3 regions of the Sphingobium sp. GW821-FHT02B05 genome follow, and region 2 is predicted to be linked to each of the others. Evidence: predicted binding sites of a transcription regulator. Region 2 holds the regulator's gene; each other region holds the start of a gene.
What was found. Region 2 encodes LexA, which represses DNA repair genes until DNA is damaged. Its sites were predicted from a motif close to GTTCCNCNCTTGTTCT; they were not measured.

Region 1 (10,015 bases), on a different contig from region 2:
CCTTCGCGATGATAGGGATGATTGGCCAGGATGGAGCAGGCGCGCCAGAGCTGTTCGGCCAGCATCGCGCGGGCGATCATATGCGGCCAGGTCATGGCGCCGAAAGCGATCAGCAGGTCTGCGTTCGCACGGTCCGCATCATCGAAGCCATCCGCCGCGCCGATCAGGAAGCGACATTCGCGCGTACCCGCGTCGCGCCATCCCTCGATCCGGCGGGCGAACTCCATGGAGCCGAGTTGCTTGCCCTTTTCATCCAGCATCACCGTCACCGTGCCGGGACCGGCGGGGGGCGGCTTACCGCCGCGATCGGGCATTTCGGTGATCTTGTGGGGCATGGTCAATCGCCTGGTGTAGCGATCGACCAGATCGGCTTCGGGCGAGCGCCCGATCTTGCCGCGTGCTATGATGTGGAGGAGCATGACGAATTCCGTTCGCTTCGCGCATAGGTTCGAGCTTGTCGAGAACCCAAGTCGAGAAGGTTTCTCGACAGGCGCATCTCGACTGCGCTCGATGCTGCTCGAACTGAACGGTCAGTGGGCGGCTAGGCCGTTGCCCGCGACCGGCGCGTCGACGAAGCCCCACATCCGTTCCAGATTGTAGAAGCTGCGCACTTCCGGCTTGAACAGGTGGACGATCACGTCGCCGGCGTCGATCAGCACCCAGTCGGCGACCGGAAGTCCTTCGACACGGGCGGACCGGCCGGTTTCCTTTTTGATCCGTTCGGCAAGATGCTGGGCGATCGCGGCGACCTGACGCGACGAACGGCCGCTGGCGATCACCATATAATCGGCGATGCTGCTCTTGCCTTCCAGCGGGATGGAGATGGTTTCCTGTGCCTGGTCGTCGTCGAGCGACTGCATGACGAGGGCATGGAGAGCGGCCACGGAATCGGCGGCAAAGACCGGATCGTTGGCAGGGGCGAGGTTAGACAATGAAACTCCAATCTAGATGACGTACCGACGCATGAGCGGATCGCGCGCACACGTTGCTTCATATTCGCGATGCCAGAGGGGGTCCGCCTGCCGCAGCAGGGTCGCCGATCTTGGATCAGGGCGAAAGCGCAATAGCACGAGCGCCGGTGGTCTCCAATTCGTCCAGTCTGCACTCTGGCGCGCGGACCGGACGAAGCGCCGCAGCCAGCTCATGGCCACAGAGCCACGGGCAGCCCTATCATAGCCCGGACGGGCGATAACGGCAATGGGCATTTGCCGCGCAATGCCGCGCCAGTCGCGCCATTGGCCAAATTGCGCCAGATTATCGGCGCCCATCAGCCAGATGAAGCGGTTGCGGGGGTAGCGCAGGGTTAGCGCGCGGAGCGTGTCGACGGTGTAGCGGGTGCGCAGGTAGCGCTCGATCGCGGTGGCGCGAATCGGCGAACGGCGGGCGACATGCTGGGCTTTGGCGAGGCGTGCGGGCAGCGGGGCCATGCCTTTGGCGGGCTTGAGCGGGTTGCCGGGGGAGACGAGCCACCAGATTTCGTCGAGGCCGAGGGCGTCCCTGGCGAAGAGGGAGATGGCGCGATGGCCGCCATGGGCCGGATTGAAGGAGCCGCCGAGCAGGCCGATCTTTTTCATGGGCATGCCATGCCAGCGTGCGGACAAGGCGGCAATGGGGCCGCCGCAGAAGTCGGGCATGAAAGATAGGAAGAGACGCGCTTAACTTCGCACATTTCCCGCTGATTGCGACATTTAAGAAGTAAGGTAGGATATTATCTTGCGCGCTGAATGTCTGCATCGCGCCCATAATCCCGTTATCACGGGAGGTGGGGAATAGGACAGGATGGTGCCGCTCAATGCCCCGGCGCACGTTTCCACTGGCGCCGATAGGGGATGCGGTCCAGCTTTTCCATCAAGTCGGCGAAGGGACCGTCGGCGACGGATGACGCCTTGCGTGCCGGCGCGATCTTCTCTGTCCTGTCTTCATGCCGCCGCAACGGGCGGCGGAACAATATAGCCTTCCACATGACACTCTCCGACCCGCGACTGCGATGATCTGCGTCGCTTCTGTGTAAGATACGCGGGGCGGAGAGGCTTGTTCCTGCTTTATTTACTCGGCCGCCGGCAGCGCCTTGGCCTCGTCCGCTTGTGCGTCGCGGGCGAGGACGTCGAGCGGCTCCATCGCCTCGATATCCTTGCCGCCGGTTTCGATGTCGAGGTCGCGGAACTTGCGACCGGTGGACAGGACGCGGCTTTCGAAGCTGCCGATGAAGCTGTTATAGTTGGAGACGGCGCTGTTGAGACCGGAACCGAGCCGCTTGAGGTGGGTGGCGGCGACCGACAGGCGCTCGTAAAGCTCCTTGCCCAACTGGCCGACCTGTTGCGCCTGTTCCTGCATCTTGGCCTGGCGCCAATGGCCGGCCAGCGTGCGGGCAAGGGGGAGGAAGGTGGCAGGGCCGCAGATGATGACGCGATTCTTCGCCGCACGCTCCCAAAGGTCCATGTCGGCCTCCAGCGCGGCGGTGACGAAATTGTCGCCCGGCACATACATGATGACGAAATCCGGCGCCTTGTCGAACTGTTCCCAATAGGCCTTGCGCCCCAGCGCGTCGGCATGGGTACGCATGGCGCGGGCATGGTCGAGCATATGCGCGTCGCGCAGCGCCGGATCGACCTGATCGACGGCGTTCAGATAGGCGACGAGCGAGCATTTGACGTCCACCACCATCTGCTGGTCGCCGGGCAGGTTGATGACGAAGTCCGGCCGCATCCGAGTTTCAGAGCCATTGGCCTCGACCGCGACCGACACTTCCTCCTTGAAATCCACGAAGGGAGAGAGGCCGGCGGTTTCGATGAGATTCTTGAACTGCTGCTCGCCCCAGCGGCCGCGGGTCTTGGGCGCGGCGCGCAGGGCATTGACCAGCTTGGCGGTTTCATCACGCACCTGCCCCTGGCCCAGATGCACCTGCTGCACCGCTTCGCGCAATTCGGCATAGCTGCCCACGCGATCCTTCTCGACGCGGGCAAGCCCCTCCTCATAGCGCTTGAGGGTGGTTTCGACCGGGTTCAGCAGGGTTTTCAGCTGCGCCTCGCTCTTCTCGTTCGCCTGGGCGAAGCGCTGGTCTGCGCGGGTCAGGAATTGGGTCTGGGCCTGATCCAGCAGCTTGCCGCCAATCTCGCTGAACTGGGCGGACAGTTGCTCCTTGGCGTCCTTGAGCGCGGCGATCTGCTGTTCGAAGGCCTGGGTGCGGGCCTGGGTGTCGGATTTGAGCGCGGCCAGCTCGCGCAGCGCGGCTTCGCGGTCGGCCTGGATGGACTCGATGCGCTGGGCGGCGGCGGCTTGCAGCGCTTCATGCTTTTGCGTGGCGGCGATTTGGACCGCGTCCAGCCGCTGGTCGGCGGCCTGCTGCGCGGCTTCGAGCCGGGCGATCTGGGTCGTGGCCTGATGGACGCGCTCCTGCTCGACCGCCAGTTCGGCGATGGCGCCGTTGCGCTGGCTGGTGGCGAGGTCCAGCTTGCCGGCGAGATCGGCCTTTTCGACGGCCAGCGGCGCGAGCGCCCTGCCCCGGAGCAGCCAGCCGACGGCAAGGCCGATCAGCAGGGCGATGACGATCAAAAGGGCGGCCAGGCTGTCCATTGCATATCCTTGTCTGGAACGAAACGGGAACCTAGCGGGCGGGGGCGGCGGCCGCAAGTGAGACAGCGAGTAAGACAGGGGAATCGCACAGGATAAATTAGATAGTTAGCTAACTATTAATATCACGCCGCTTGGACGGTTGGCGCGGCGAAGCGTTGGCGATAGTCGCCCGGCGACAGGCCGACGAGACGGTGGAACAGCTTGCGGAAGGCGGCGGCATCCTCGTAGCCGACGCTCCAGGCGATCTGGTCGATGCTGCGCTTCGTGAATTCCAGATGCTCGCGCGCCCTCGCCACACGCAGATGCTGGACATATTCGATCGGCGTCATGGCGGTCGCGGCCTTGAAGCGGCGCTGGAAAGTGCGTTCCTCCAGCGCCGCCTGCGCCGCCATCTCGCCGACGCTGAGCGGCTTTGCTTCACGGGCGGCGAGCCAGTGCTGCACCTTCAGGATGACTTCGTCGCCATGGGTCATGCGCGGCATGAAGCGGGCGAAATGCTTCTGTTCGCGCCCGGCGGTGTCGATCAGCAGGAATTTGGCGGTGTCGAGCATTACCGTTGGGCCGAGCAGCCGGTCGACCAGCCGCAGGCCAAGGTCGGTCCAGGCCATCAGCCCGCCGGCGGTGATGATGTCGCCATCGTCGATGACGATCCGGTCGCAATCCAGCTTCACGGCAGGGAAGCGGGTGCGGAACGCTTCGGCGAACCACCAGTGGGTCGTGGCGGGGCGACCGTCGAGCAGGCCGGTGGCGGCAAGCAGGAAGGCGCCGCCGCAGTTGGAGGCGAGCGTGGCGCCCTGTGCATGGCGGTCGAGCAGCCAGCGGGCATAGGGGGCGGCCTCCTGCGCATCCGGCACGCCGGCCAGGCGACCGGGGATGAGCCAGAAGTCGGGTGTGCCGGGCAGGCCATCATGCGTGTCGTGGCAGCGGGCGAAGCCGCCGTCGGCCTGCATCCGCCAATGGCTGACCCGGACCAGCGGACCGCCATGCTGGAGCGAATATTGCCCGGCGATGGCGATCAGGTCGGTCATGCCATGGACCATCGCCTGCTGGCAGTCGCGATAAAGGAGGATGCCGATTTCGGCCCGTGGCGGCGGCGTAACGGTCATGATAGCCCCTTTGTCGGAATCGGCCCGCTTAATGTCGGAACCGCCAATCCCGATCCTCTGCCTTTCTCCCTAATCCTGCAAGTACAGGGCGTGAGAGACGCTCTTCTGCGAGACGGAAAGGGACTTTCATCATGAGCAATTTCATCACCACCACAGATGGTACCCGCATATTCTACAAGGATTGGGGGACGCGCGATGGCCAGCCGATCGTCTTTTCCCATGGTTGGCCGCTCAGCGCCGATGCGTGGGACGCGCAGATGGTCTATTTTGCCGATCGCGGCTTTCGCACGATCGCCCATGACCGTCGCAGCCATGGCCGGTCGGATCAGGTCTGGGCCAACAATAATATGGACCAATATGCCGACGATCTGGCCGAACTGATCGCGGCGCTGGACCTGAACGACGTGGTGCTGGTGGGCCATTCGACCGGCGGCGGCGAAGTCACCCGGTATGTCGGTCGCCATGGCACGGCGCGAGTCGCCAAGCTGGCGCTGGTCGGCGCGGTCCCGCCGTTGATGCTGAAGACCGAGGCCAATCCGGACGGGTTGCCGATCGATGTGTTCGATGGCATCCGCAAGGGGACGTTCGACAATCGCAGCCAGTTTTTCAAGGATCTGACCATTCCCTTCTACGGATACAACCGCGACGGGGCGGTGATATCCGAAGGGATCGCGCAAGAATTCTGGCGGCAGGGAATGATGGGTGGCCTGAAAGGGCAACTCGACTCCATCCGCGCCTTTTCCGAGAGCGATTTCCATGCTGACCTGGCCAAGGTCGATGTGCCGACGCTGGTGTTGCATGGCGATGACGACCAGATCGTCCCGATCGGCGCATCCGCTTTGTCCACGGTGAAGATCGTCCGGCAAGCGGTGCTGATCGTGTATGAAGGGGCCGACCATGGGCTGACCCAGACGCATCAGGACCGGTTCAACGCCGACCTTCTCGATTTCATCAACGGCTGACGCAATTCCGTTCGGTTCGCGCGTATCGAGACGCATTTTTCGGCTTCGCGCGCGACGAACGGTGGCTTCAAGGAGAGTTTCCATGACCCAAGACACCATCCTCATCACCGGCGCGTCCGACGGCATCGGCGCGGTTTATGCCGACCGCTTCGCAAAGCGCGGCGCCAACCTGATCCTGGTCGCCCGACGGGCGGAAAAGCTGGAGGCGCTGGCGACAGAGCTGCGCGGCACCGGCGTCGCCGTCGAGGTGGTTGCCGCCGATCTGTCCAAGGCAGACGATCTTGCCCGGATCGAGGCGCGGCTGCGCGACGACGACGCGATCACCGGCCTTGTCAACAATGCCGGCATTGCGGGCGAGCAGGGTTTCGTCGAGACCGACCCCGCTTATCTGACCAGCCTCATCGACCTCAATATATTGGCGGTGACGCGGCTGTCCCGCGCCATTGCGCCCCGGCTGTCGGCGAACGGCGCCGGCACGCTCATCAATATCACGTCCGTCACGGCGCTGATGCCCGATGGCTTCACGGCGGTCTATCCGGCAAGCAAGGCCTATGTGCTGGCTTTTACCGAGGCATTGCAGGTGGAATTGGGGAGCAGGGGCGTGAAGGTGCAGGCTGTACTGCCGGGCATAACCCGCACCGCCATCTGGACGCCTGAACAGATCGCCACCATCCCCGACGCGATGGTGATGGAAGTCGGGGTGATGGTCGATGCGGCCTTGGCCGGGCTGGACATGGGGGAGGCGATCACCATTCCGGCGCTGCCCGACCGGGGCGATCTCGACGCCTATCTCGCGGCGCGCGCGGCGTTGCGGCCCAACCTGTCGCGCAAGGATGCGGCGGCCCGCTATCGGGCGTGACGCCGCCAATCGCTCGGCCCTTAGACAGGCTCAGGGCGAACGGAGTTTAGGCTAAAATCGAAGGAGACATATCATGATCCTTGGTCTTTCCATTCCCGCCTTCATCGCGCTGCATGTCGCGATCAGCCTGGTCGGCATCGTGAGCGGCTTGATCGCCCTGCCGGCCATGGCGAAGGGGCATTTTCTGCGCCGGACGCAGGCGCTCTTCCTCATGACTACCTTGCTGACCAGCCTGACCGGCTTCCTCTTTCCGTTCCGGGGCTTCACGCCGGCGATCGGGGTGGGCATCGTCTCGACACTGGTGCTGATGGTCGCCTTTGTCGCGCTCTATGGTCTGAAGCTGCACGGCCGGGCGCGGGCCGCCTTTGCGGTGAGCGCCACCGCAGCGCTATGGATGAACCTGTTCGTGCTGGTCGTTCAGGGCTTCCTGAAAGTGCCGGCGCTCAATGCGCTGGCGCCGACGGGGACCGAGCCGCCCTTTCTGGCGGCACAGGGGTTGCTAATGATCGCGATGCTGATCCTGGGCGCAGCGATCCTGCGTCAGCCAAGCGTCGCGCGGAAGGCGGCCAGCCGCTCGATCGCCTGATCCAGCGTGGCGTCCGTCTTGGCAAAGCAGAGGCGGACGAGATGGGTGGCCGGGTCCGAGGGGTAGAAGGCGGAGAGGGGGATGGCCGCGACCCCCGCTTCGTCGACGATCCGTTCGCAAAAGCTGACATCGTCCAATGCGATGCCGGAGGCGGGCAGGTCGATCGACAGGAACCAGGTGGCACCGGCGGGCAGGACGACATAGCCGGCCTGCTCCAGCCCAGCCGCCAGCCGGTCGCGCGATGCCTGATAGGTGCCGCGCTGCGCCGACAGCCAGCTGGCGGGCCAGCCCAGGCCCTCCGCCACCGCCCATTGCAGGTTGGGCGGGGTGGTGAAGGTCAGGAATTGATGCGCGCGGGCGAGCAAGGTGGCGAGCGCAGGCGCGGCGCACATCCAGCCGACCTTCCAGCCGGTGACGGAGAAAATCTTGCCTGCCGACCCGATCTTGACCGTCCGGTCGCGCATGCCGGGCAGTCCGATCAGCGGGCGATGGGGCTGGCCATCATAAACGGTCTCTTCCCAGACCTCGTCGCAGATGGCGATCAGGTCGTGCGTGACGCACAGATCGGCAAGCAGCGCCAATTCTTCAGGCCGCATGACGACGCCGGTCGGATTGACCGGATTGTTCATCAACAGCATGCGGGTGCGGGGCGTGATGGCCGCCTCCAGCGCTGCGCGCGTGATATGCCAGTCAGGCGCCGTGAGCGCGACGACCTTCGGGATGCCGCCCGCGCGCGCCACCAATGGGACATAGGCGTCATAGAGCGGTGCGAGCATCAGCACTTCGTCGCCCGGCCGGACCAGTGCGAGCAGGCTGGCGGACAGGGCCTCTGTCGCGCCGGAGGTGATGATGACCTCCGTCGGGGCGAGGTCCAGTCGCTGGTGGCGGGCATAATGATCGGCGACCGCTATGCGCAGTTCCAGAAGGCCCGGCATGGGCGGATATTGGCTGGATCGCCGCAGCAGCGCGTCGGCGGCGGCTTGCAGCACGTCGCGCGGACCGGGGCCTTCGGGGAAACCCTGCCCCAGGTTGATCGCCCCCGTCTCCCGCGCACGGGCAGACATTTTTTCGAAAATGGTGGTCGGCATGTCCCGATAGACGGGATGGCCAAGGGGCGGCGCGTCGGTCATGCGACGGGATGTTCCTGATGAAGGGACAGGGGTCAAGTCAGGAGGGTCCGTTACAGGCGTTGTTGCGGCTTGACGAGGCGACGAGCGATGGTCGACAGACCGTTTGTGCGCCATCCCCGGACGGTGGGAGAAAGCTGTCCCCAGCATGGATGCGCGAGCGGCAAACGGGCCTGGGGGACCGGGTGCCGGCCTGTCCCAATCCGCAATGGCGGCCCGAATATGAGATCCGACAGGAATATGGTCGATTTGCGGACAGCCATGCAGTGACGCGGGCCGCGAATGTGGCTAGATCATGCGCGCAGGATTTAACGAGAAGGAAGACCGTAGATGAATAACAGCGACCTCGCCGACAAGCTGGCTGGCGACCACGGGCTGACCAAGGCCGATACGAAGAAGCTGGTCGATGCGGTGTTTGCCGCGATCAGCGACGCGGCAGCGAAGGGCGAGGAAATCTCGCTCAACGGTTTCGGCAAGTTCAAGGTCAAGGACAGCCCGGAGCGTGAGGGCCGTAACCCCGCCACCGGCGAGGCGATGACCATCAAGGCTTCGCGCAAGCTGAGCTTCACGCCTGCCAAGGCCGTGAAGGACAAGCTGAACGGCTAAGCCGGAATGAAAGGCGCTCCGTCCGGTCAGGCCGGGCGGAGCGCCTTTATGCCTTTGCCGGCAAGGATTTCGACCAAGGATCGGATTGCCGTCGCGATCCGGACCGGCGCGAAACAGCCTGGGCGGAGGGCGATTCTTATGCGCCCATCGGCGGACGCATTTGCCCGTTGCGCCTCATGTCCTCTTTTGCCCTGGCAGAGATTTTGTCCCCTTTACGGGTGTCAGAATCATTCCCACTCGATCGTGCCGGGCGGCTTGCTGGTATAGTCGTACACGACGCGGTTGATGCCCTTGACCTCGTTGATGATGCGGGTCGCGACGCGGCTGAGGAAAGCGGCGTCGAAGGGGTAGATGTCGGCGGTCATGCCGTCGGTTGAGGTGACGGCGCGCACGGCGCAGACGCTGTCATAGGTGCGATGGTCGCCCATGACGCCCACGGTGCGGACCGGGAGCAGAACCGCGAAAGCCTGCCAGATGGCATCGTAGAGGCCCGCGTTGCGGATTTCTTCCAGATAGATGAAGTCCGCCTTGCGCAGGATGTCGCAGCGTTCCTTGGTGACTTCGCCGGGGATGCGGATGGCGAGGCCGGGTCCGGGGAAGGGATGGCGGCCGACGAAAATGTCGGGCAGGCCCAGTTCCTTGCCGAGCACGCGCACTTCGTCCTTGAACAGTTCACGCAGCGGTTCGACCAGCTTCATGTTCATGCGTTCGGGCAGGCCGCCGACATTATGGTGCGACTTGATCGTGACCGAAGGCCCGCCGGTGAAGCTGACACTTTCGATGACGTCGGGATAGAGGGTGCCCTGCGCCAGGAAATCGGCGCCGCCGATCTTCGCGGCTTCCTCCTCGAACACGGCGATGAATTCGCCGCCGATGAACTTGCGCTTCTTTTCGGGGTCGGTGAGGCCGGCAAGGCCACCCAGGAAGCGCTCCTCCGCGTTCACATGGACCAGCTTGATGCCATAATGTTCGCGGAACAGGCTGACCACCTGTTCGGCTTCGCCCAGCCGCATCAGGCCGTGGTCGACGAAGACGCAGGTCAGCTGGTCGCCGATCGCTTCGTGGATGAGCACGGCGGCCACGGCGCTGTCGACGCCGCCCGACAGGCCGCAGATGACCCGGCCTTCACCCACCTGTTCGCGGATTTCGGCGATCTTGGTCGCGCGGAATTCGGCCATGGTCCAGTCGCCGGCAAG
Region 2 (10,015 bases):
GCGGGCGGCGGAGACAGCGGTGTGCTGCCAACCCATCCGCCTGTGCCGGGCGCGCGTTTCTCCAGCTATTTTCAGCTGGAAGCGGATGAAGATGGCGATATGGCGATGCTGCGGGGTTTCGCCCAACGGCGCGCCTTCCGCGATCAGCAGGCGGTATTGGCGAGCGAAGGCAAAAGTCGTTTCCGCCTCTCGGCTTTCCCCATGTTCGATCACGCCGGTCAGTTGACGGGCTATCGCGGCACGGCCTTCCCATTGGAAAAGGCGGTGGTCGCGCCGATGGCGGACGAAGCGCCGATGGCTATCTACCCGGCCGAGTTCGGCCGCCGCCTCGATCGATCGTTGCGCCAGCCGCTGGGGCGGATCATCGCCAATGCCGATACGATCAGCGCGCAGTTGGAAGGACCGTTGCGCCCCGATTATGCCGGCTATGCCAATGACATCGCGGCGGCGGGGCGGCATCTGATGGCGCTGGTCGATGATCTGGCCGATTTGCAGGCGATCGACCGGCCCGATTTCAGCGTGATTGCCGAAGAGGTGGATTTGGCCGATCTGGGCCGCCGCGCGGCGGGCCTGCTGGCGGTCAAGGCGCTGGATCGGCGCATCACCATCATCGCGCCGGCGCCGGAGGCAAGCCTGCCCGCAATCGGCGAATTTCGGCGTATCCTGCAAATATTGGTCAATTTGATCGGCAACGCCGTCCGCTATTCGCCCGAAGGCACCGAAGTGCGCGTGGCGACCGAATGGGAAAGCGGCCAGGCGCGCATCGCCGTGATCGATCAGGGCGCGGGCGTGGCGCAGGCGGACCGGGAACGGATTTTCGAGAAGTTCGAACGGTTGGGCCGGGACGACGCCAGCGGGAGCGGCCTTGGCCTCTATATTTCCCGACGCCTCGCCCGCGCGATGAATGGCGATATTCGCATTGGTGGCGCGCCGGGCGAGGGCGCCCGTTTCATCCTCTCCCTACCGGTCGGAAACTAAACATCTTCAACAAAAAAACGGCGCCCGATCGGGGCGCCGTTCCTTTAAAAATGCCGTGCTGTGTCGTGCTTAGCGCTTGTCGACCGAGACATAGTCGCGCTGCGTCGGGCCGGTGTAGAGCTGACGCGGGCGGCCGATCTTCTGGGCTGGATCCGAAATCATCTCGTTCCACTGCGCGACCCAGCCGACCGTACGGGCAAGGGCGAAGAGCACGGTGAACATTTCGGTCGGGAAGCCGATGGCCGACAGGATGACGCCCGAATAGAAATCGACGTTCGGGTACAGCTTCTTCTCGACGAAATAGGGGTCGTTGAGCGCGATCTGCTCCAGCTCCTTGGCGACGTCGAAGACGGGATCGTTGACGCCCAGCTTTTCCAGAACGTCCTTCGCGGTCTTCTGCATCACGGTCGCGCGCGGATCGTAATTTTTATACACGCGATGGCCAAAGCCCATCAGGCGGAACGGATCGTCCTTGTTCTTGGCGCGGGCGATATATTCAGGAATACGGTCGACGGTGCCGATTTCGCGCAGCATGTTGAGCGCGGCTTCGTTCGCGCCGCCATGTGCCGGACCCCACAGGCAGGCGATGCCAGCCGCGATGCAGGCGAACGGGTTCGCGCCCGACGAACCGGCCAGACGTACGGTCGAGGTCGAAGCATTCTGTTCGTGGTCGGCGTGCAGGATGAAAATCTTGTCCATCGCGTCGACGATGACGGGATCGGGCTCATATTCTTCCGCCGGGACCGAGAAGGTCATGCGCAGGAAATTGGCGGTATAGGACAGGTCATTGCGCGGATAGACGAAGGGCTGACCCACCGAATATTTATATGCCATCGCGGCGATCGTCGGCATCTTGGCGATCAGGCGGTGGCTGGCGATGCGGCGCTGTTCGGGATCGTTGATCTCGGTCGAGTCGTGGTAGAAGGCCGACAGGGCGCCGACGACACCGACCATGATCGCCATCGGATGTGCATCGCGGCGGAAACCGCGGAAAAACGCGCTCAACTGCTCATGCACCATGGTGTGGCGCGTGATCGTGTTGGTGAAGTCCTCCAGCTCTGCCTTCGACGGCAATTCGCCGTTCAGCAGCAGGTAGCAGACTTCCATGAAGCTGGATTCTTCGGCCAGCTGGCCGATCGGATAACCGCGGTGGAGCAGGATGCCCTGGTCGCCGTCGATGTAGGTGAGGCCGGATTCACAGCTGGCGGTCGAGGTGAAACCCGGATCGTAGGTGAACATGCCGGTATTGGCGTAGAGCTTGCGAACGTCGATGACCTGCGGACCAACGGTACCATCCATGATGGCGTAGTCCTTGGCGTCTCCCCCAACGGTCAGGTTGGCTGTGTTATCCGACATATTTTTCTCCTTGTACGTCATCAACCGGCCACTGCGTGCCCTGCGGCGGCCAGTCGTTCCAAGCTCGCCTCTTTCCCCAGAAGGAAGAGGACATCAAAAATGCCTGGCGAGGTCGTGCGGCCGGTGAGCGCCGCACGAAGCGGCTGCGCCACCTTGCCCAGTCCCAGGCCGGCATCCTCTGCCACGCGGCGTATCACGTCTTCGATCGCTTCGACCGTCCAGGACTGGACAGGCTGGAGAGCGTCGGCTGTCTTGTCGAGCAGCGCGCGCGCGGAGTCGTCTAGCAGAGCAGTGGCCTTTTCGTCAAAATCGAGCGGGCAACTTTTGAACAGAAATTCTGCTCCCTCGGCAATTTCGTTAAGGTTCTTGGCCCTGGGCTTCAGCGATGCCATAGCCTGGGTCAGGAGCGCTACATTGGTATCCGATATAGCGATTTCAAGACGCTGTTCGACCCGCGGCGCGACCAGTTTTGCCAGGCGGGCATCATCGGCTTCGCGAATATAATGGCCGTTGAGATTTTCCAGCTTCTTGATGTCGAACCGCGAGGGCGAACGACCGACTCCGTCGATATCGAACAGTTCGATGGCGCGATCGATCGCGATGATTTCTTCGTCGCCATGGCCCCAGCCCAGGCGCAGGAGATAATTCAGCACCGCTTCGGGGAGCATCCCCATTTCGTCGCGATAGGCATCAACGCCGAGCGCGCCGTGACGCTTCGACAATTTCGCGCCGTCCGAACCGTGGATCAGCGGGATGTGGGCGTAGATCGGCTCTTCCCAGTTCATCGCCTTGATGATGCTGAGTTGACGGAAGGCGTTGTTGAGGTGGTCGTCGCCGCGAATGACGTGTGTGACGCCCATGTCATGATCGTCGACCACGACGGCCAGCATATAGGTGGGCGTGCCGTCCGAACGTAGCAGGATCATGTCGTCCAGTTCGGCATTCTGCACCACGACACGGCCTTGCACCGCGTCTTCGATCACCGTTTCGCCGGTCCGGGGCGCCTTGATGCGGACGACGAAGGGGGCGCCTGCCGGCGCGTCTTCGGGCGAGCGGTCACGCCAGCGGCCATCGTAGCGCATCGGCTGCTTGGCGGCGCGCTGCTGCTCGCGCAATTCCGCCAGTTCTTCGGGCGTGGCGTAACAGCGATAGGCATGGCCCGCTTCGAGGAGCTGGTCGACGACCTCGGCATGCCGTGGGGTGCGCTCGAACTGGAACATGGCGGGTTCGTCACCGCCCAGGCCCAGCCATTCCAGACCGTCGAAAATGGCGGCCACGGCTTCTTCTGTAGAGCGGGCGCGATCCGTGTCTTCCACGCGGAGCAGGAACTTGCCCCCATGGTGGCGCGCGAACAGCCAGTTGAAGAGTGCGGTACGGGCGCCGCCAATGTGGAGGAACCCTGTTGGGGACGGGGCGAAACGGGTCACCACCTGCTTGTTCATTCCCGTTGCACTTACCGTCATATTCTTCGACATTCGCCTTGCTGACCCATGGATGCGACGCCCCCTAGCATGGCTTTTGAGCCACGACAAACCTCCCTTGGTCGGAGGGGGGCAGTGTTGTCCCGAACTGGGCTGGACGCGGTTGAAAGCTGGCTGGAATGGGAGCGCGAACAGATCGGCCTTTGGGTGCCGATCGCGCTGGGCTGCGGCATCGCAGCGTGGTTCATCCTGCCCGATGCGATGGCGTGGCTTGCCTATTGTTGCGGCATGTTGGCGCTGGCCTGCATGGGCGTGATGCTGCCGGATGGTGGGCGATTGCGGCGCATGCTTGTCGCAGGCGCACTATTGGCTTGCCTGGGGTGCCTATTGGTGTGGGGCAAGGCAGTCCTGCTGGGGCACCCCCCGCTGGCGCGGGCACGATTTGTCGAGATGACAGGCGATGTGACAGTGGTACGGCCGGTGCCGGCGCAGGCGATGGTGCGGGTCATGCTGCGGCCGGTGGACGCGCCGGACCTGCCGCAGGTGGTGCGGATCAATATCGCCGATGCGGATATGCCGGTCGGCCTGGGGGAAGGCGCGCGGATTCGCTTCCGCGTGCGGTTGATGCCGCCTGCACCGCCCAGCGTGCCGGGCGGCTATGATTTTGCAGCACGCGCCTATTTTCAGGGCATCGGGGCGACCGGCAAGGCATTGAAGCCGATCGAAGTGCTGACGCCATCGACGGCGGGGCAACCGCTGCGGACACGATTGTTCGGCCATATATTGTCGCGGGTCGATGGGCCGGCAGAGGGAATCGCGGCGGCGCTTGCCACGGGCGATCAGGGCGCCATTCCCGAAGCGGATGCAGAGGCGATGCGGCGCAGCGGGCTGGCGCATCTATTATCGATCAGCGGGCTGCATGTGACGGCGTTGATCGGCGCGGTGATTTTCCTGCTGATGCGGGTGATGGTGATCAGCCAGCGGGTGGCTTTGGGATGGCCGTTGATGCTGATCGCGGCGGCCGGTGGGGCGCTGGCGGGGATCGGCTATACGTTGCTGACCGGGGCGGAGGTGCCGACGGTGCGGTCCTGCGTCGCGGCGTTGCTGGTGCTGGGCGGGCTAGCGATGGGGCGGGATGCCGTGACGCTGCGGCTGGTGGCGACGGGCGCGCTGGTGGTGCTGGTCCTGTGGCCCGAAGCGCTGGCGGGGCCGAGCTTCCAGATGAGTTTTGCGGCCGTGACGGCATTGGTCGCGTTGGCGGAACATCAGCGTTTTCGGGCCTTTGCTGCGGCGCGAGAGGAAGGGTTGCTGGGCAAGCTGGGGCGCAATCTGGCCGTGATGCTGGCGACGGGGATAGCCGTTGAACTGGTGTTGATGCCGATCGCTCTGTTCCACTTTCACAAGGCCGGACTGCTGGGGGCCTTCGCCAATCTGATCGCCATCCCGCTGACGACGTTCGTCGTCATGCCGCTGGAGGCGCTGGCCCTGCTACTGGATGTCGCCGGGCTGGGCGCGCCGGCCTGGTGGTTGACCGAGCAGGCGCTGAACCTGTTGCTGGCGTTGGCCCATGGCGTTGCGGCCAGCCCGATGGCGAGCCTGTTGGCGCCGACCATGGGAATGGGTTTGTTCGGCATCGCCATGATCGGCCTGCTCTGGTGCCTGCTGTGGCGCACGCGCTGGCGTTGGCTGGGGTTGCCGCCTGTCCTGATCGCTGTGGCCGTGACCTTTGCCGCATCGCCACCGGATATCCTGGTGACTGGCGATGGCCGCCATGTGGCGGTGCGGACGGACAGGGGGATGGCGATATTGCGGGATCGGGCAGGGGATTATGTGCGTGACGTCCTGTCCGAAAGCGCGGGCTATGATGGCGAACTGGCGGCGATTGCCGACCTGCCGACAGCGCGTTGCTCCGTCGATCTTTGCGCTGTCCGCCTGAAGGACGGCGCGGGGCGCAGTTGGCGAGTGCTGTTTACGCGCAGCGACGTGCTGATTGCCCGGCAGGATTTTGTGCGGGATTGCGCTGCGTCAGATATCGTCGTGAGCGATCGCGGGCTGCCAGGTTGGTGCCGCCCACGCTGGCTGAAAATCGACCGCCGGCTGCTGGCGCGCACCGGCGGTCTGTCGATCGGCCTGGAAAAAGGCGAAGTTCACACCGTCCATCGGCCCGGCGACGCCCATCCCTGGATCAGTCGCCCAAGGCCCCGGCCGAGGGCGACTACGCCCTAATTATAGCGGCGCAGCAGCCCCGCGAGCTTGCCCTGGATGCGGACCTGCCGCGAGTCGTAGATTTGCGGTTCATAGGCGCTGTTCGCCGGGTCGAGGCGAACGCGGCCGCCATCGCGCCGGAAATATTTGAGCGTCGCTTCCGCCTCGTCGATCAGGGCGACGACGATCTGGCCTTCGCGGGCGACGTCGGTGCGCTGGATCAGGGCGAAGTCGCCGTCGAGAATGCCGGCCTCCATCATCGAGTCGCCGGAGACTTCCAGCGCATAATGATCGCCTGCGCCCAGCAGGGCGGCGGGGACGGATAGCATCGCCTGGCCTTCCATCGCCTCGATCGGGACACCCGCCGCGATCCGCCCGTGCATCGGGATTTCGATTACGTCATTGGCCGCGATCGGCAGGAGCGGCGGCGGCGTCACCAGCTTGGGCTTGGCCGGCACTATCGGTGCAGGCGCACGGTGCATGGCATCGGGGAGCTTGAGCACTTCCAAAGCGCGGGCGCGGTTGGGCAGGCGGCGAATGAAGCCGCGCTCTTCCAACGCATTGATCAGGCGGTGAATGCCGGACTTGGACCGCAGGTCCAGTGCGTCCTTCATTTCCTCGAACGAAGGCGATACGCCGCCTTCGTCCAATCGGGTCTGAATGAAGCTCAGCAATTCCTGCTGCTTGGGCGTCAACATCGCGGTCCTCCGTGGAACGTATGAGGAACGCATAGGAAACAGATGAAGGTTAGTCAAGCGTTCCGCGCATCACAGCGGCAGGATCGTCACGCGCGTTCCAGGCTCGGCTGGCGGCGATCCGGCAGGGCGCAGGATCAGGCAGTCGGCCATGGCCATGGCGGCGGTGGCGGCGCTGTCCTGCGCGGTGACGGAGACGATGCCGGCGGTGCTGCGAAAGGCGCGCAGATAATCGTCGCGATCGCCCGTTGCGGGGAGGGCAGACGCCAGTGAGGCGTCGGTCGTGCGCGGCAAAGGATCGCGCGCGCCGCTGACATGACGGACGAGCGGCAACAGGAAGAGCGTCGCGGTGACGAAGGCGGAAACGGGATTGCCCGGCAAGCCAAGGAACAGCGCGTCGCCAAGGCGCCCGGCCATCAGCGGCTTGCCGGGGCGCATCCGTATCTTCCAGAAATCGAGCGTGCCGCCGGCCTGGACGAAGGCGGGGCGAACAAGGTCGTGATCGCCCACCGAAGCGCCGCCGGTCGAAACGATGATGTCGGCGCTTTTGGCGCGATCCAGCGCGGCGACCATGGCGTCCAGATCATCCGGCACGATGCCGAGGTCGATGACGTCGCAGGGCAGGGCGGCGAGCAGGGCCGCCAGCATCGGCGCGTTGGAGGAGGGCAGCAGGCCGGCCGGCGTCGGCGCGCCGGGCGGCACCAGTTCATTGCCGGTGGACAGGATGGCAACGCGCGGGCGGCGAGCGACCGGCACGGCGCCATGGCCGCCCAGCACGGCGAGCGCGACCTGGGCCGGGCCAAGACAGCTGCCGGCCTCCAGCAGGATCGCGTCCCTGGCGAAGTCGGAAGCGGAGGGCCGAACATGCCGGCCCGGCGAGACCGGATCGTCGCTGGCGGTCAGCCGATCGCCGTCGCGGGTCGCATTTTCCTGGATCAATATGGCGTCGGTGCCGGGCGGCAGCGGGGCGCCGGTGAAGATGCGGCTGGCCTCACCCGGCGCGAGCGGCGCCTGCAACCCCATGCCGGCCGCGCTTTTCGCGGTGACGCGCCAGGGACCGGGCATTTCGCTCGCGCGAATAGCATAACCATCCATGGCGGAGAGGTCCGCCCAGGGCTGGTCGCGCAGGGCGGCAATATCCTGCGCCAGCCAACGGCCGGTCGCTGCGCCGATCGCCACTGTTTCCGACGGCAGCCGGTCGGCCAGCGCGAACAGGCGAGCCTGTGCTTCTGCAACCGGCAGCAGGCTCATGATTGCCGGTGCCAGTCGCCGGATTTGCCGCCGGTCTTGGCTTCAAGCCGGACCGCACCGATGACCATCGCCTTGTCCAGCGCCTTGGCCATGTCGTAGATGGTGAGCAACGCCACCGAGGCAGCGGTCAGCGCCTCCATCTCCACCCCGGTCTGGCCGGCGGTGCGCGCGGTGGCGGTCACGGTGACGCCGCCATCGTCCAGGTCGAAATCGACCGTCACGGCGCTGAGCGCGATCGGGTGGCAGAGTGGGATGAGGTCGGCGGTCTTCTTGGCCGCCATGATGCCGGCGACTCGCGCCACGGCGAGGACGTCGCCCTTCTTAACCAGCCCGTCGGCGATGGCTTTGGCGGCGTTCGCGTGCATCTCGATCCGGCCGGACGCGACCGCTTCACGCGCCGTCACCGCCTTGGCCCCGACATCGACCATGCGGGCCGCGCCATCCTCGTCCAGATGGGTAAGGGCGGTCATGCCCCGGTCAACAGATTATGGGTCGCAGCCTCCACATCCGCCTGCCGCATCAGCGTTTCGCCGACCAGGAAGCAGCGCACGCCATGTTCGGACATGGCGAGAAGGTCGGCATGGCTGCCAAGGCCGCTTTCGGCAATGAAGGTGCAGCCCGCCGGCGCCTTGCCCACCAGTTCATACGTGCGCGCGAAATCGACCGAAAAGTCGCGCAGGTCGCGATTATTGACGCCGATCAGGCGCGAACGCAGCTTTAGTGCCCGCTCCAGTTCCGCTTCGTCATGCACCTCGATCAGCGCGTCCATGCCCAGGCCGAGGGCGGCGTCCTCAATCTCCTGCATCTGGCCGTCGTCCAGCGCGGCGACGATGATGAGGATGGCATCGGCGCCCAGCGACCGGCTTTCCAGCACCTGCCAGGGGTCGACGAGAAAATCCTTGCGCAATACCGGGATGGCGCAGGCCGAGCGGGCCGCCATCAGATAATCGTCATGGCCCTGAAAATAAGGTTCGTCGGTCAGTACCGACAGGCAGGCCGCGCCGCCGGCTGCATAGGCTTGCGCGTGGGCAGGCGGATCGAAGTCCGCGCGGATCAGGCCCTTGGACGGGCTGGCCTTCTTGATTTCCGCGATCAGGCCGAAGCCGGCGCGGGCGGCATCGTCCAGCGCCTTGCGGAAACCGCGCGGCGGGGTCTGCTCGCTGGCGCGGGCGTGGAGTGAGGCGATGCTGGTCGCGGCCCGGCGGCGGACGACATCCTCGCGCTTGAAATCGCAGATTTCGATCAGCTTATTGGTCATTGATAGGCAATCCAGCAATTGAGCAGGGCGTTGGCAAGGCCACGATCGATGGTTTCGGCCGCTTCTTCCACACCCTCGCGCAGATCGGATGCGGCGTCGGCGACGACAAGGGCGGCGGCGGCATTGAGCAGCACGGCGTCGCGATACGGCCCTTCTTCGCCTTGCAGCAGGGCGCGCAGGGCGGCCGCATTATGGGCCGCGTCGCCGCCGCGGATCGCATCGACCGGGTGGGTGGACAGGCCCAGCTCCGCGGCGGTCAGGCGGCGCATCGCGACCAGTCCGTTGCCGCTGACTTCAGCGATGTCGTTGCCGCCGGCCAGCGACAGTTCGTCCAGCCCTTCGTCGCCCGATACGATCATCGCCCGGTCCGCGCCCAGTTCCGCCAGCGCTTCGGCATAGATGGGGACATAGGCGGGGCGGGCGATGCCGACCAGTTGGCGGCGGACATTGGCCGGATTGGCAAGCGGTCCCATCAGGTTGAAGATGGTGCGTTCACCGATCGCCTTGCGGATCGGGGCCAGGCGTTTGAGCGCCGGGTGATAATTTTGCGCGAAGAGGAAGCAAATGCCGAGATCGGCGAGGGTCGCTTCTGCGGTCACGGCCGCCTTGTCGAGGTTGAGGCCGAGCGCTTCGAGCGTATCGGCTGCGCCGGCTTTGGAAGAGGCGGCGCGGTTGCCATGTTTGGCGACCGGCACGCCGGCGGCTGCGACAACGAGTGAGACAGCCGTGGAGACGTTGAGCGTATGATGCCCGTCGCCCCCGGTGCCGCATACGTCGATCGCGCCGGGGGGTGCGCTGACCGGGATCATGCGAGCGCGCATCGCGCGGGCGGCGGCGGCTATCTCGGTCGC
Region 3 (10,015 bases), on a different contig from region 2:
TCCTCCAGCCGTTGCTGCGCGACAAGTGGAAGGGGCAGAGCGCCGTGATCGTCGGTACGGGCGGCGCGGCGCGGGCGATCCTGTTCGCGCTGACCAGCCTGGGCGTGCCGGACATCACCATCATGGCACGCGATCCGGACAGGGGGCAGGCGCTGCTCGATCATGGCGGCACCAAGGGCCGCGTCATCGGCATGGGCGATGCGCTGCCGGCGGCCGACCTGCTCGTCAATTCGACCTCGCTCGGCATGGTGGGCCAGCCGCTGCTGGACCTCGACCTGGCGCCGCTGCCCGCAGGCGCGACCGTCTATGACATCGTCTATGCGCCACTGGAGACGGGCCTGCTCAGGGCGGCGCGGACGCGCGGCCTCAAGACGCTCGATGGCCTGGAAATGCTGATCGGGCAAGCGGCCCTGGCCTTCGACATTTTCTTCGACGCGCAGGCGCCGCGCGAACTGGACGCGGAATTGCGCGCATTGCTGGTCGCTGAGGACCATTAGGGGCTTGGGGGAATGAAGGTTTACGGCCTCACCGGGTCGATCGGCATGGGCAAGTCGGCGGTGGCGGCGATGCTGCGGCGTGAGGGCGTGCCCCTGTTCGACGCGGATGCGGAGGTCCACCGGTTGCAAGGGCCGGGCGGCGCGCTGCTGCCGGCGATCGAGGCGCGCTTTCCCGGCACGACCGGGTCAAAGGGCGTCGACCGGGCGAAGCTGGGTGCGGCGGTCTTCGGGCACCCCCAGGAACGCAAGGCGCTGGAGGCGATCGTCCATCCGGCGGTGCAGGCGGCGCGGACACGGTTCCTGCGGCGGAAGCGGGCGCACGGCTTCGTCGTGCTCGACATTCCCCTGCTGTTCGAAACCGGCGCGCACAAGCGGCTGGACGGGGTGATCGTCGTCACCGCGCCGGCGTGGAAGCAACGCCAACGAGTCCTGGCGCGGCCGGGCATGAGCGCGGCGAAATTCCGCCAGATCGTCCGACTGCAAACCCCCGATGCGCAAAAGCGGCGACGGGCGGACCATATCGTCCATACAGGAACGACATTTGCCGATACCCGCGCGCAGGTACGCCGACTGGTCGCTTGCCTTGGCGCGAAGACAGGTGGATAAGGGTTGGCCCACAGAGTCGAATGAAGAGGGCGATGCGCGAAATTATTTTCGATACCGAAACGACGGGGTTCGACCCGGCATCCGGCGACAGGCTGGTCGAGATCGGCTGTATCGAACTCATCAATCGCGTACCGAGCGGCCGGACATTCCACGCTTATTATCATCCAGAACGGGATATGCCGGCGGCGGCCTATAATGTGCATGGCCTCTCGGCCGACTTTCTGGCCAAGCATCCCGTCTTTGCCAGGGGCGCGGCGGAATTGCTGGCCTTTCTGGAGGACAGCCCGCTGGTCGCGCATAATGCCCGGTTCGACTTCGGTTTCCTCAACCACGAACTGAAACTATGCGGCCTGCCAGACGTGTCGATGGATCGCATGATCGATACGGTCGCGATCGCGCGTACGCTGCATCCCGGCGCCAAGCATAGCCTGGACGCGCTTTGCACCCGCTATGGTATCGACCGCAGCCATCGCGTCAAACATGGGGCGCTGCTCGACGCGGAATTGCTGGCGCAACTCTATATCGAATTGACTGGTGGCCGTCAGATCGGCCTGGGTCTGGCACAGGAGGAAGCGAAACAGATCGTCGGGGTGGAACTGACGGCGCAAACCGTGGTTCGCCCTGTTCGTCCCGCGCGGGTCTTTACGGCCAGCGCGGCGGAGCTGGAGCGGCATGCAGCGTTCGTCGCGACGCTGAAAGAGCCGCTCTGGCACCAGGAGGCATAGACCGTACTGGCCTATGCCCTCCATGCCCACCGGATCGCCTTTCCAGCATCCGGCAAAAATAAGGAGAAGGCATATGGATATTCGTGTTTCCGGACATCAGGTCGAAACGGGCGAGGCGCTCAAGGAGCATGTTGCCGAACGACTGGAGGCGATGGCCGAGAAATATTTTTCCCGCACGCTTTCCGCCCAGGTGACCTTTCGCAAGGCACCGCACGGGGCCTTCCACTGCGACATCGTCTGCCATGTGATGACCGGCCTGATTTTGAAGGGTGCGGGCGAAGCGCAGGAGGCGCATCCGGCCTTCGACCAGGCGGCAGCCAAGATCGAGCGTCAGCTCAAGCGCTACATGCGCCGGCTGAAGGATCGCCACAGCCAGGCGGTCGCCGCCGAGGCACAGCGGGCCAGCAGCTACAGCGTCGATGATATCGACGGCGCGGGCTACACCATCTTCGCCGGCCAGGGCGACGAAGAGGAAGAAGCGGCCGATGCGCCGCTGATCGTGGCGGAAACGCGGGTCGATATTCCCGAAGCCAGCGTGTCGGACGCGGTGATGATGCTGGACCTGCGCAACACCAATGCACTGCTGTTCCTCAATGCCGGCACGTCCGCCTATAATATGGTCTATCGCCGCCATGACGGCACGATCGGTTGGGTCGAACCACGCGGTTGACGCCTGCCGGGGCGATGGGGCCTGGCCCTGTCGCCTATGGTTGGCGTAGCGGCTGGGTCGCGCCGCCACGCCTTTCCGGCCCGGTCCGGCCCTGACCGCCTGTTGACCTGATGGTGCAGGCGGCTTATGGGGCCGGGCTTTCATAGTCCGAGGAAAAGCGCGAAATTTCGCCCGCGCGGCTCGGCCGTTTCGGATTGACCATGGTTAACTTCAACGACATCGTTTCCGCCGAGGCGCTCGCCACCGGCCTGTCGGCGAACGGCAAGAAGGCGCTTTTCCAGAAGATCGCCACGCTCGCCGCCTGTGCCTATGAGCTGGATGCGGACGAGGTGGGCGACGCCCTGTTCGAACGTGAGCGGCTGGGGTCGACCGGTTTCGGCGGCGGTGTCGCCATTCCCCATGCCAAGATCGCAGGCCTGAACAAGATGTGCGGCGTGGTGGTGCTGCTCGACCCGGCCGTGCCGTTCGACGCGGTGGACGATGCGCCGGTCGATGTCGTCTTCGCTTTGCTGTCGCCGATCGACAGCGGCGCCGAGCATCTCAAGACGCTGGCCCGCGTGTCGCGTTACCTGCGCGACGAAGGCCAGGTGGCCCGCCTGCGCGGCGCGCAGTCGACAGAGGCGCTACATGCGCTGCTGGCGGGCGGCGGGGCGCGTGACGCTGCCTGAATCCGGGCCTGATTTCGGGCCTGAAGTGCCCGGTGGAGAGGCAGCGCATTTTCGCGCCCTCGAAAATCTCTATCGCTCCGCACCGATAAACCGGCTGTTCCGGTCGGAACTGACGATCAGCGAACCGGGCCGGTCGGTCATCGACTTCGATGTGGATGAAAGCCAGTTCCATGCCGCCGGCGCGGTGCATGGCACGGTTTATTTCAAGATGCTGGACGATGCGGCCTTCTACGCTGCCAACAGCCTGGTCAGCGATCGTTTCTTGCTGACTACCGCCTTCAACCTGCTGTTCACCCGGCCGATCGGTCCGGGCCGAATCCGCGCCGAAGGCCGCTGGATCAGCGGCAAGCGCCGGGTCTATGTCGCTGAAGCGAGTCTGATCGATTCGGATGGCGAGGAGGTCGGGCGTGGCACCGGCACCTTCATGCGCTCACAATTCCCCCTTTCCTCGCTACCCGGCTATGGCCGCTGAATCCCGACTGACGAGCGCCATGCTGGTGGGGGCGCTCAGGCGACGGGTCGGCGCGGCCGGCGGATTTGCCACCATCATGGTCAAGGGCGATGAGATCAGCGGCGTGATTCTGGTCCAGACGCTTGAAAAAGGGCAATTTACCGGTCTCTATGAGCGGGTTTCGAACTTTGACGGCGGTCATGCGTTGATGCGCTGTGGTCCTGCCCTGGAAGACGGGTCGGAGGCCTTGGACGCCTATCTGGCGCGGCGGCGCAGGTCGGACCCCGACCTGTGGGTTGTTGAACTCGACATCCCGGAAGCGGAACGGTTTGCCGTGGAAACACTCGGCTGATCGTTGACACAGCGTCATGGTTTCGGCACAGGCCCCCGACGCCAACGCGCAGGTTGCCGAATTCGTCCAATGGGGGGCGGGGCCGGTAAACACGCAGACGGGGGGCGGCCGAACGTCAGAGAATATGGGTTAAAACGACGTTTCCGGCCAAGAACCGCATGATTTTGAGCCGTAATGAGTTTTCGTCTGAAAGCTGCCTTGATGGTAGCCTTTGCCCTGTCCGCCGCCGCTGCGGTCACGGCTTCCGATATGTCGATCGCCGGTGAGTCGGTCGCTTCGGTCACATCTCTTCCGCAGGCTTTTCCTGCTACAGCCCCTGGCACAGCTTCGACCGGCACGCAGTCTGCCGTCGTTTTTTCCACGCCGCGCGAAGTGTCGCAGCCGCTGGAATCGGCCCGCACGGCCACTGCCGAATTTTCCCCTGATGCCGATGCGCAGGCCACCAGCCTCGCTGCTCTGGTCGACGCCCAAGGCGCACCTGAGGAGCTGGACGGCGACATGAAGTGCCTGGCCGGTGCGGTCTATTTTGAATCCAAGGGCGAAAGCCTGGAAGGCCAGTTGGCCGTCGCGCGCGTGATCATCAACCGCGCCAAGTCCGGCCGTTTCGCGAGCAGCCTTTGCGGCGTCGTGTATCAGCCCAGCCAGTTCAGCTTCGTGCGCGGCGGCGGCATGCCGCCCGTCCGCATCGATAGCCGCAGCTGGCGCGAAGCCGTCGCCATCGCCCAGATCGCGGCGAACGACAGCTGGGACAGCCGCGCGGAAGGCGCGCTCTTCTTCCACGCCCGCCGCGTTTCGCCGGGCTGGGGCAAGGCCCGTCTGGCGTCGATCGACAATCACATCTTCTATCGTTGAGGATCAGGCGCGCGGGACGCGCCTGGTCTAGGTTGGCGAAACTTTTCAGGCCGGTTCGGATCATCCGAATCGGCCTTTTTATTTGTTCCCTTCCTGTTCTAAAGTGGCGACATGAATAGTGCCCCGACCGACGTCTGTTCCCCCCTGACCGATGGCACCGCGCTGGCGGTGGCGCGGGGGACTTTGCGGCTATTTTTCCGCCATGACATGAGTGGAATACTGGAAGTGCCGCTGCCCAACGGTCGTCGGGCGGACATCATGGCCATAGACGGCGCCGGGCGGCTGACCATCGTGGAGATCAAGTGCAGCAGGGCCGACCTGCTGGGCGACATGAAGTGGCCCGACTATTTCGACTATTGCGACCGCTATTATTGGGCCGTGCCGGCGGGGTTCGACCTTACCTTGTTCGATAGCGAGGCTTTATGGCCGACGCGCACCGGCCTGATCGTCGCCGACCAATATGATGCGGAACTGGTGCGCCCTGCCCCGGTCGAGCCGCTGGCGGCAGCGCGGCGCAAGGCAGAGACATTGCGCTTCGCCCGGCGTGCCGCCCGGCGGTTGACGGCACTGAGCGACCCGGACCATGCTGCGGAGATCGGCTGGTAGGGCCGGCTATCCATTGCGACAGGAAGCGGGATGCGATCCCATCTGGAATTTCGATCGGGGGCATTGTGCGATCCGCCTGGTACGGCGCGGCGCGGCGAATTGCTGGCGCGGCAACTGGCGATCGGCCTGCCGGCGCAGGGCTATCGCATCCGCAACGCGGCGGCCAAGGATTGGGGATGGTGCGTAATGGTGGACAATCCCGGCTTTGCGCTCTGGATCGGCTGCGGCGCGCTGGCGGACCATGGCGACGGACATCTCTGCTTCATTCATCCGTCAAAGCCACGCATCTGGACCTGGATGGGGCGCGTCGATGCAAGCGAAACGGTGGAGCGGCTGGCGAGCGCGCTGGAAAGTTGCGTCCTGCGCAGCGGCGTCGCCCATCATCTGCGCTGGTGGAGCAAGGATGAGGTGAAGGCGGGCCGGCGCTGACGCCACGCGCCGCCTATATGTTCAGAATACCGGACCCTGCACCGTGCCGGCAGGCTTGGCCGTCGTCTTGGCGGCGTCCAGCGCTTCGATCAGGCCGGGGGTGCGGCCGTCGCGCTGCGCATAGTCGCGTGCAGACATGCCGGCGATGGTGTCGCGCTTGTCGGGGCTGGCGCCCTGCGCCACCAGCAGGCGGACAAGGCCGATGTCGCGCAATTGAACCGCGCGGATCAGCGGGGTTTCGCCGCTGCCATTCACCTTGTCGACCTGCGCCTTGTAGGCGAGCAGGCTGCGCACGCCTTCCTCGAACCGGCCCTGCACCGCGTCCATCAGCGGCGTATTGCCGTCATTGTCGGTCAGGTTGGGATTGGCGCCCTTCGACAGGAGGAAGGTCAGCCAGGTGGCATCGCGCCGGGCGACGATGAAATGCAACGCATTTTCGCCGGTGGACACGTCGCGGCTGTTGATGACGGTGGAGCCCGGCTTCTGGATAAGGTCGGTGACCTTCTGTCCGTCCTTGTCCTTCACAGCCTTCAGGAAGTTGTAATTGTCCGAAAACTGGGCCTGCGCCGGCGCGGGCGTCAGCAGCGCCATGGAGATCAACCCCAGGAAAGCGGAAAGGAACTTGCTCTTCATTATACGCCCCGTTGCATTGCAAATCATGTCCTAGCAGGGCATGGCTGGCCATGCCATGAACAAAGACGCCGCAATCGCCGCCCTGCCTTATCTGGCCCTGCCCTTTCTTGCCCTGCTGGCTGCCTGTAATATGGGGGCTGGCGGCGGGGCATCAAGCGGCGAGAGCGAACAGGGCGAATTGACCGGCGCGCGCATCGGTGCGCCCTTCACCCTGACAAACCAGGATGGCAAGCCGACCAGATGGGACGATTTCAAGGGCCAGTATCGGCTGGTCTATTTCGGCTATACCTATTGTCCGGACGTCTGCCCGGTCGACCTGCAACGGATCATGCAGGCGTTCGCCCGGTTCGAGAAGGCAAAGCCTGTATTGGCGGCCAAGGTGCAGCCGATGCTGATCAGCGTCGATCCGCAGCGGGACACGCCGGCTGTGCTGAAAACCTATGTTGCCGCCTTTCACCCGCGCCTGATCGGCCTGACCGGCACGAAGGACCAGATTGCCAAGGTCGCCAAGGATTTCGTGGTGATCTACAATCCGGAGACGGCCGGTGGCGCGACGACCGACTATCTGGTCAGCCACAGCCGCACGCCCTATCTGTTCGATGGCGCTGGCAAGCCGGTGGCGCTGGTGCCGGTAGATGATCCCGCGACGGCAGATGTGGATGAAGGCGCGCCGGACAAGGTGCTCGCCTTCCTGGACAAATGGGTCAAGTGACGCACTTCTGGGAAAAACCGCTCGATACGCTCGACAAGGCCGAATGGGAAGCCTTGTGCGACGGCTGCGGCAAATGCTGCCTGCACAAGGCGCAGGACGAGGATACGGGGCGCATCTATCCCACCAATATCGCCTGTCGCCTGCTCGATCGACACAGCGGGCAATGCAGCAACTACAAGGACCGGCGCAAATTCGTGCCCGATTGCGTGCGGCTGACCCCGGCCAAGGTGCGCCAGATCGAATGGTTGCCGCGCACCTGCGCCTATCGGCTGCGCGGCGAAGGGTTGCCCCTGCCCGACTGGCATTATCTGGTTTGCGGCGATCGGGAGGCGGTGCATCGCGCCGGCCAGTCCGTACGCGGCTGGACGGTGGGCGAGGCTGACGCTGGCGACTGGGAAAATCATCTTGTCGACCGCGAAGTCTGAGGGTGGGAAGTCTGATCCGGACGCCGCGATCCTGATCGACGGCGTGGCCATGCCGGTGCTGGTGCGCCGGTCGGCACGGGCACGGGCCTATCGCCTCACGATCGACAGCGCGCGCGGGGCGCTGCGCCTGTCGCTGCCGGCGCGGGCCAACCTTAAAAAAGCGCTCGGCTGGGCACAGGACCATGAAGGCTGGGTGCGCGCGCAGATGGCGAAGCAGCCGGCGATCACCCTGCTGGAGCATGGCGCGACCTTTCCGCTGGAGGGGCGCGAGGTGACGGTCCAGTGGATGGAGGGCGCGACGCGGACGATCAGGCTGGAGGGCGACCGGCTGTTGTTGGGTGGCGCGGCCGAATCGGTGGGCGCGCGGGTGCAGCGCTGGCTGGTGGCGCGGGCGCGGGCAGTGCTGGAGACGGAGAGTCACGCCATGGCGCTGGACCATGGGCTGATCGTTGCTTCGGTGGGCGTAGGCGATACGCGCAGCCGTTGGGGCAGTTGCGCGTCTTCCGGGGCGATCCGCTATAGCTGGCGCTTGATCCTGGCCCCGCCGGAGGTGCGCCGGGCGACCGTGGCGCATGAACTGGCGCATCTGCTGCACATGGATCACAGCCCGGCCTTCCACGCCGCGCACAAGCGCATCTATGGTGCCGATCCCAGGCCGGCGCGCGCATGGTTGCGCGCGCATGGGGCGGGGCTGCACCGCTATCGGGCCTGACTCGCATGGCGCGGGCGAAGAGGCGCTATCTGACGGCGACGATGCCGGATGGCTATGTGAAGCGGATTGGGCCGACGGCGGACCCGCTGACCCATTATTGGCGGATCGTGGCGGAACTGGACAATGGCAAGACCGAAGTCTTCTGGGGCCATACGCGGTCGCTGGCGGAGGCGAAGAAGCTGAAGGGACCAGCCGGGGACGGCGCCAGGATGCGCGGGTGGAAAAGCTATGTCTTCGAGATTGCGGAACTGGTCGAAGAGCCGGTCTAGCACCATCCGTCAGGGTTTAGTTTAACGTCGATGCGGCCAGGCGCCCGATGCGTCGCCGGAACAGTCATGATCGGCGCCCTTCCGATAGGGCAGCCCGCAGTCCTTGCAGGTGGCATAATCGCCGACCTTCAGGCCATGGCCAACCGCCACCCGCTCGTCGAACACATAGCAGTCGCCCTGCCAGTGGCTCTCGGCTTCCGGCATTTCCTCCAGATAGCGTAATATGCCGCCCTTGAGATGATAGACGTCGTCAAACCCGCGCGCCTTCACCAAGGCGGTGGATTTTTCGCATCTGATGCCGCCGGTGCAGAACATCGCGATCCTGGGTGTCCGGCCCCGCGCCTTGAGGTCGGCGGCGAAACCTTCGAACCAGCCGGGAAATTCGCGGAAGGACTTGGTTTCCGGGTCGATCGCGCGATCGAATGTGCCGACCGCCACTTCGTAGGCGTTGCGCGTGTCGATGACGATCGTGTCGGGATCGGCGATCAGGGCGTTCCATTCGGCAGGGTCCAGATGGGTGCCGGCCTGATTGACGGGGTCGAGATCGCCCACGCCCAGCGTCACAATTTCCGCCTTCACCTTCACCTTCATCCGGGCGAAGGGCGCATCATGCGCGTGCGAATATTTGACGTCCATCGCGGCGCAGCCCGGCAGGGTGCGCAGGTGCGCGACGAGCGCCGCGATCGCCTCGGCACTGCCTGCGACGGTGCCGTTAATCCCCTCGCCCGCCAATATCAGCGTGCCGCATGTTTCCAGATCCGCGCAGCGCACGCGCAGGTCTGCGGCGATCGACGCCGGATCGGCGAAGCGGGTAAAGCAATAGAGGGCGGCGACGATGTAGGTGAAAGGTTCAGCGGACATGGGGCCGCCTATAGGGCTTTGCGCCGCCTCTTGAAAGCCGGGGCGGACAGGCGCATAGGCAGGCGATGGTTCCCCTTTCGTTCGCAGGTCAGGCCTTCATGGCGCTGCCGGAGGCCGCGCTCTACTGGCCGGCGCAGCGGGCCTTGCTGGTCGCCGACCTGCATTTCGAAAAAGCGAGCTGGTATGCCCGTTTCGGCCAGTTCCTGCCCCCGCATGACAGCCAGGCGACGCTGGACGTAATCGAGACGCTGGTGGCGCGAACCGGGGCGCGGGCCGTCTGGTCGCTAGGCGACAGTTTTCATGACTCGGACGGCGCGACGCGGTTGGACCCGATGGCGCGTGAAAGGCTTATTTCCCTTACGGAAAGGCTGGACTGGATCTGGATTACCGGCAATCATGACGTCGCTGTCCGGGACATGCCAGGGGGACGCCGGGTTCGGCAAGCGCAGGTCGAGGGGATATGGTTGCGGCATGAAGCGGAGGCGGATGATCCGCACCCCGAAATTTCCGGCCATTACCATCCCAAGCTGCGCCTGTCGGTCCGGGG

Region 1: the regulator LexA is predicted to act here: its motif matches at 3,589-3,604, upstream of AC07UX_RS14450 (DNA recombination protein RmuC).
Region 3: the regulator LexA is predicted to act here: its motif matches at 4,906-4,921, upstream of AC07UX_RS17360 (MmcB family DNA repair protein).

Annotation. Positions count from the first base shown of each region.
Region 1 covers NZ_JBWKVW010000004.1:52,431-62,445, reverse strand. Annotated here, with positions in the region: gene AC07UX_RS14470 (23S rRNA (pseudouridine(1915)-N(3))-methyltransferase RlmH) at 1-419, opposite strand, end outside; gene rsfS (ribosome silencing factor) at 531-932, opposite strand; gene AC07UX_RS14460 (nicotinate-nucleotide adenylyltransferase) at 945-1,574, opposite strand; gene AC07UX_RS14455 (hypothetical protein) at 1,790-1,963, opposite strand; gene AC07UX_RS14450 (DNA recombination protein RmuC) at 2,047-3,573, opposite strand; gene AC07UX_RS14445 (GlxA family transcriptional regulator) at 3,696-4,679, opposite strand; gene AC07UX_RS14440 (alpha/beta fold hydrolase) at 4,811-5,641, shown strand; gene AC07UX_RS14435 (SDR family NAD(P)-dependent oxidoreductase) at 5,724-6,500, shown strand; gene AC07UX_RS14430 (hypothetical protein) at 6,574-7,086, shown strand; gene AC07UX_RS14425 (aminotransferase) at 7,041-8,216, opposite strand; gene AC07UX_RS14420 (HU family DNA-binding protein) at 8,544-8,819, shown strand; gene guaA (glutamine-hydrolyzing GMP synthase) at 9,047-10,015, opposite strand, start outside.
Region 2 covers NZ_JBWKVW010000001.1:1,104,786-1,114,800, reverse strand. Annotated here, with positions in the region: gene AC07UX_RS05580 (sensor histidine kinase) at 1-978, shown strand, start outside; gene gltA (citrate synthase) at 1,048-2,334, opposite strand; gene gltX (glutamate--tRNA ligase) at 2,355-3,776, opposite strand; gene AC07UX_RS05565 (ComEC/Rec2 family competence protein) at 3,846-5,981, shown strand; gene lexA (transcriptional repressor LexA) at 5,978-6,658, opposite strand; gene AC07UX_RS05555 (molybdopterin molybdotransferase MoeA) at 6,728-7,906, opposite strand; gene moaC (cyclic pyranopterin monophosphate synthase MoaC) at 7,903-8,376, opposite strand; gene trpC (indole-3-glycerol phosphate synthase TrpC) at 8,373-9,164, opposite strand; gene trpD (anthranilate phosphoribosyltransferase) at 9,161-10,015, opposite strand, start outside.
Region 3 covers NZ_JBWKVW010000007.1:82,893-92,907, reverse strand. Annotated here, with positions in the region: gene AC07UX_RS17400 (shikimate dehydrogenase family protein) at 1-497, shown strand, start outside; gene coaE (dephospho-CoA kinase) at 510-1,103, shown strand; gene dnaQ (DNA polymerase III subunit epsilon) at 1,136-1,828, shown strand; gene hpf (ribosome hibernation-promoting factor, HPF/YfiA family) at 1,902-2,498, shown strand; gene AC07UX_RS17380 (PTS sugar transporter subunit IIA) at 2,699-3,166, shown strand; gene AC07UX_RS17375 (PaaI family thioesterase) at 3,126-3,638, shown strand; gene AC07UX_RS17370 (DUF1491 family protein) at 3,628-3,969, shown strand; gene AC07UX_RS17365 (cell wall hydrolase) at 4,144-4,821, shown strand; gene AC07UX_RS17360 (MmcB family DNA repair protein) at 4,933-5,427, shown strand; gene AC07UX_RS17355 (hypothetical protein) at 5,458-5,856, shown strand; gene AC07UX_RS17350 (ankyrin repeat domain-containing protein) at 5,878-6,489, opposite strand; gene AC07UX_RS17345 (SCO family protein) at 6,530-7,201, shown strand; gene AC07UX_RS17340 (YcgN family cysteine cluster protein) at 7,189-7,626, shown strand; gene AC07UX_RS17335 (M48 family metallopeptidase) at 7,607-8,338, shown strand; gene AC07UX_RS17330 (hypothetical protein) at 8,344-8,607, shown strand; gene trhO (oxygen-dependent tRNA uridine(34) hydroxylase TrhO) at 8,629-9,468, opposite strand; gene pdeM (ligase-associated DNA damage response endonuclease PdeM) at 9,534-10,015, shown strand, end outside.